DNA from 2 places in the uncultured Succiniclasticum sp. genome. Region 2 is predicted to be linked to the other one. Evidence: a T-box and tRNA genes for the amino acid it is inferred to sense, from the RefSeq annotation. Region 2 holds a T-box; the other holds one or more tRNA genes.
The links. A T-box is a leader RNA that pairs with one kind of tRNA and senses whether it is charged. The one in region 2 lies ahead of ileS (isoleucine--tRNA ligase), so its partner is inferred to be a tRNA-Ile.

Region 1 (2,887 bases), on a different contig from region 2:
CAGTGTTGCGGATTTTGTCGCAGATACCGTCCAGTTTACGAAGAATGAGCGTGGCCGTTTCATCAGCTTGTTGGAAGACGAAAAGCTGAAATGTGCGGATTGGGAAAAGGAATGCCCGGAACGGGAAGAGGACAACGAGCCTGAACCGCATAATCTGAATGAGATCAGCAAGCTGATTGCTGCATCCGAGGCGTGGATCAATACGCGTTTGGAAACGATTAGCCCCAAAAGTAAAGTGTACAGGACAGATAAAAAGAACGCGCAGCGTCTCGTGGAAATAAAATCACAGTTTTCGGCTTTACTGGAAGAGATTAAGCGGCAGGGAAATGAAGCAAAGCGTTTCCTTTCAGAAGCAAATCTCCGTCTGGTCGTAAGTATTGCCAAACGGTATGTGGGACGCGGCATGTTATTTTTGGATCTGATTCAGGAAGGAAACCTGGGACTGATTAAAGCTGTTGAAAAGTTTGATTATAATAAGGGCTTTAAGTTCAGTACGTATGCAACCTGGTGGATTCGTCAGGCTATTACACGTGCCATTGCCGATCAGGCCAGGACCATTCGTATTCCGGTGCATATGGTGGAAACCATCAATAAGCTGATCCGCGTGTCCCGTCAGCTGTTACAGGAATTAGGGCGTGAACCGACTCCGCGGGAAATTGCGGAACTGATGGAGACCACGGAAGACCGGGTGAGGGAAATCATGAAAATTGCCCAGGAACCCGTTTCTCTGGAGACACCGATTGGAGAAGAAGAAGATTCCCATCTGGGCGACTTTATCGAAGACCATGATGCTCCGGCTCCGGCAGATGCAGCATCTTTTTCGCTGTTACGTGAAAAATTGAACGAAGTACTCGACACATTAAGCAGTCGTGAAAGAGAAGTACTGGAGCTTCGGTTTGGCCTAAATGACGGACGGCAGCGTACGCTGGAAGAAGTGGGTCAGCATTTTGGCGTTACCCGTGAACGTATCCGTCAGATTGAAGCCAAAGCATTGCGCAGGCTGCGCAGTAAACGCAGCAGCCAGTTACGTGCCTTTGTGGCTGATACAGATGAAGATACCGACAAGAAACCAAGAATGTAAACTGTTTTAAAAAGTAAACACGACACGTTTCAGTTAAAAAACGAACCCGCTTCAGATAGTTTTTCTGAAGCGGGTTTATCTCCAAAAAATCAAGCCTATCCCATAGTGAGATAGGCATTTTTTGTTTTGCCGCAAGGAATTTATGATTCACACTCTTGCGTTCTGTATATAAAATTTTGTACCATCTGAAGAATGGTGGGCCTAGTAGGATTCGAACCTACGACCAAGCGGTTATGAGCCGCCGGCTCTGGACCAGCTGAGCTATAGGCCCGCAGTTTTTCAACAACAATTATTTTACCCGAAGTTCACGTTGGTGTCAAGTTTATCTGTAAATCAAAAATGTAACGAAAAAATGTGAAAAAACACGGAAAAATGTTAAATTGGGCTTGCCAATGCTGATAAACACTGGTATTATAATCTTAGATGCAGATGTAAACAGGCATCTTAATATTTTTTTATAAAAAGGAGATTTTACGATGAACAAAAAAGAACTTATTGTAGCAGCTGCTGCAGCATCTGGATTGTCTCAGAAAGACGTTGAAAAAGCATTGAAAGCCTTTACTGAAGCTGTTGTTGAAGAAGTTGCCCAGAAAGGCAAAGTACAGCTGATTGGTTTTGGTACTTTCGAAGCTCGTGAACGCGCTGCCCGTACCGGAAAGAATCCGCAGACCGGCGCTGCAATCAAGATTGCTGCTGCTACTGTTCCCGCTTTCAAAGCAGGCAAAGCTTTCAAGGAAGCAGTTAATGCTAAACCGGCTAAAAAAGCTAAAAAAGTTAAAAAATAAGTTCTGTTTCCCGAACGGTCTGTCTGTTATACAGGCAGACCGTTTTTATGTAACGTACTGCATAGAAGTTAATGCATATCTGACAGATGGATAGACAAGGATTTTGTTGAATAGTATTTTATTGACGGAGAAAATGATGATTCACATTAGCGAACGGCTGAAAACAGTGGCTTCCATGGTTCCTTTGTGTCAAACGATGGCTGATATCGGTACAGATCATGGGTATGTGCCGGCATATCTGGCGCTGTCAGGGCAGTGTCAGTATGTGATTGCTTCTGACATTGCGGAAGGACCTTGCCGGGCAGCTGCTGAAACCAGAAACAGATACAATCTGTTTGGTCAAATGGAAATCCGTACTGCGCCGGGACTGCAGGGACTGCGCGCCGGGGAAGCGGAAGCAGTCGTAATTGCCGGAATGGGCGGCGCGACGATTGTCAGTATTCTGGAAGAAGATCCGGAAATCGTTGCAACCGTACATACTTTTGTTCTGCAGCCGATGAATGCGGCAAACCTGTTGCGCCGGTGGCTGGTACAGCACGGATATCGTATTGCGGACGAGGCTCTCTGCAAAGAAAATGGTCACATATACGTAATTATCAAAGCAATTCATACGGAGAAAAAACAAAAATTATCTGCGATTGAAGAGGAACTGGGTCCCTGTATAATGGAAAAGAAACCTGCATTATGGCAGGAATTTATACAAGAAAAATCAGAACATTACCGCCGTTTATTGCGGCAGATGGAAGTCAGCTCTGCGGCAATGAACAGTGATAAATATAAAGATATGAAAAACATGCTTGTGAAAGTTGACGCACTGATAAATAAATCGGTATAATATTTGAGGATATTTATTTTCTTCAAGTTTATTTAAAGAAGAGGAACTGCAATGTTTATTTTAGTAAAAGATATTGTTAAGATTATGAGCGAAATGGCGCCGGCACGTCTGGCGGAAGACTGGGATAACGTGGGACTGCAGGTTGGCCGGTATGAAAAAGAAGTGCGGGTGATTTTATGTGCGCTG
Region 2 (2,887 bases):
CCAGGCATCACTGCCCTCTTCTTCAAAAATATTGGCAATTTTTTCAATCGTCGCTTCATTAACCAACGGCTCGTTGCATTCTTCACAATAGAAGATGGGAATCGGTACGCCCCAGACGCGTTGACGGCTGATACACCAGTCGTGACGGTCTGCCACCATGTTATGGATACGGGGTTCGCCCCAGGCGGGAATCCATTTTACTTCATTATGAATCGCATGCAGGGCCGCATCGCGGAATCCGTCCACGGAAGCAAACCACTGCTCGGTAGCCCGGTAGATGATGGGGTTCTTGCAACGCCAGCAATGGGCGTACTGGTGATGGATATTCTTTTTACCCAACAGGAATCCCAGTTCCGCCAGGTATTTCAGGATCGGTACATTGGCGTCAAACACAAACAGGCCTTTAAAGCGCTCGCCGGCTTCCGCCGTCATCTTGCCCTGTTCGTCTACGGGGCAGACAATAGGTACATTGTATTTCAGGCAGGTCAGGTAGTCCACGTCGCCGTGACCGCCGGCCGTATGTACACAGCCGGTACCGGTTTCCAGGTCAACATAGTCTGCCAGACAAATCATGGATTTACGATGATTGTATTCCGGGAACGGATGCTCACATTCCGCAAATTCCATTTCACGGCCCTTTACCGTGCCCAGCACGTTGCCCAGGGTCAGACCGGCTTCCGCCGCTACATTATTGACCAGCTCGCTGGCCATGAACAACACTTCGTCGCCGTTTTCCACAAAGGAATACTCAAAATCAGGATGCAGGGTGACCGCCATGTTGCCGGGAATAGTCCAGGGCGTGGTGGTCCAGATTACAACATAAACCGGCCGGCCGTTCACGCCTTCCGGAGTCTTGCCATTGTCTTTGGTCAGAGGGAATTTGACATAAATGGTCGGCGTCTTCTGGTCTGCATATTCAATTTCTGCTTCCGCCAATGCTGTTTCGCAATGGGGGCACCAGTAAACCGGTTTCAGTCCTTTATAAATGTAACCCTTATTGGCCATGGCGCCAAATACGCGAATCTGTTCCGCTTCAAAAGAATGCTGCAGAGTCAGATAGGGATGATCCCAGTCGCCCAGCACGCCCAGCCGTTTGAATTCTTCCCGCTGGATATCAACAAACTCATGGGCGTAGGCATCACATTTTGCCCGGAGGTCCAGCGCCGTCATGCTGTGACGGTCCACACCCATAGCGTTGAGACAGGCATGTTCAATCGGCATGCCGTGCGTATCCCAGCCGGGAATATACGGAGTATCATAGCCCTTGGCATATTTATATTTAATGATGATATCTTTCAATACTTTATTCAGCGCATGCCCCATGTGGATATGACCGTTGGCATAAGGAGGTCCGTCATGGAGAACCCATTTGGTATGCCCTTCATGCAGTTTCTGTTTCTTTTCATAAATCTTGTTTTCTTCCCAGAATTTTAAAAATTCCGGTTCACGTTTCGGCAGGTTTCCCCGCATTGGAAACTCGGTTTCCGGTAAATTCAGAGTTTTACTGTAATCCACTTTTTTCTCCTCCTGATTTGTTTCTGTGCAAGGAAAAAACTAATTTTCCCGTATAAAAAAACAAGTCTCGTCCAAAAAGGGACGAGACTATACTTAACCCGTGGTACCACCCTCATGACAGAAATCTTCTGCCACTCGTTCAGCGCGATAACGTGCGCCAATCCGTCCATGCTTACTATTTTGTTCAGCCGGCTGCTCCAAAGTGATATTCACACTGCCGAAATACTCGTCCGGGCTTCCACCCTCCCCGGTTCGCTTTACCTTTTCTGCAGGTTACTGTCTTTTTCTTAGCTATTATCAACTATGCTTTTATCCGACGCAATAGAACCGCGCCTGTAATGAAGCTATTTTACTACTTTTGATAAAGCGCGTCAATACCGCCCAGCTTAAATTTATGGATGCCGTATCCTTCCTGTGCCTGTAAATGAGACAGGTCGTTCAGACGGAATATGGCATGTTCCTTCCATTTATTGATACCCAGCACGGACAAACTGGAAGGCAGAATATCCACCGAAAAATTCAGACGGTTCACGTCCTCAATGTCCATCCCCAGCCAGTCGAAGATAATATTCTGTATCGTCCCCTTATGGGAGATGATGATCAGATTTTCCTTATCCCAGTCAGCCGCTTCATGCAGTCCGTCCACAGAACGCCGGAAAAACTCACGCCTTGTCTCTCCTCCGGGATAATTCCGGTGATCCAGTTCCTTTAACGTAGGAGGCGGACAGTAGATGCTCCTCGCTTCACTTTCCTTCAGTCCCGCTGCTTCTCCGTTATTCTTTTCCCGGAGGAACGCAAAGTCCTCTACTTTTTCTATGCCCAGTTTTTCTGCAAAGATAACCGCCGATTCATGGGCCCGTTTCAAATCGCTGCACAGAATCCGAAAGCGCGGCATCTTGCCCGAAAAATCCTTCGCCAGTTTTTCTGCGGCCGCCTCGATCTGCCTGCGCCCTTTATCCGTCAGGTTCGAATCCGTCCAACCGCCGGTAAAATGCTCCGTATGGTGTGTCGCCTCACCGTGTCGTACAAGAATGATCATATCAGGATTCCTTATTCTCCTCTGGTTTCGGATCAACGGTCTGAGATTCCGTTATACCGGTCTCCCCTGCGGATTCCGGATTTGCATCGCTGCTTGGGGACTTTGTTTCCGCTGATTTTTGCAGCTCGCTCAACGCAACACGCAGATCCGCGTTCTTACGCGGAAAACCGTTCCGATTAAAGACTACGGAATTGCGAGGTCTGAAACGTGAAAACAAAGGTCTGGGAGAGTTTTCAGTCACTTTATCGGCAGCATTCAAATTTTCAGGCTCTACGGATTCTTCCTTATTCTTTTCAACACTCTGCTCCTCTACACGATCCGGTTCGGCAGCAT

Region 1: it has a tRNA-Ile gene. The T-box ahead of ileS (isoleucine--tRNA ligase) is inferred to sense a tRNA for this amino acid. The anticodon was not compared.

Annotation. Positions count from the first base shown of each region.
Region 1 covers NZ_CADBFF010000003.1:20,650-23,536, forward strand. Annotated here, with positions in the region: partial or broken gene rpoD (RNA polymerase sigma factor RpoD) at 320-1,081, shown strand; tRNA gene QZV31_RS02120 (tRNA-Ile) at 1,275-1,352, opposite strand; gene QZV31_RS02125 (HU family DNA-binding protein) at 1,558-1,866, shown strand; gene QZV31_RS02130 (class I SAM-dependent methyltransferase) at 2,000-2,701, shown strand; gene QZV31_RS02135 (Nif3-like dinuclear metal center hexameric protein) at 2,753-2,887, shown strand, end outside.
Region 2 covers NZ_CADBFF010000005.1:121,488-124,374, reverse strand. Annotated here, with positions in the region: gene ileS (isoleucine--tRNA ligase) at 1-1,515, opposite strand, end outside; T-box leader at 1,590-1,813, opposite strand; gene QZV31_RS04285 (histidine phosphatase family protein) at 1,868-2,554, opposite strand; gene QZV31_RS04280 (DivIVA domain-containing protein) at 2,556-2,887, opposite strand, start outside.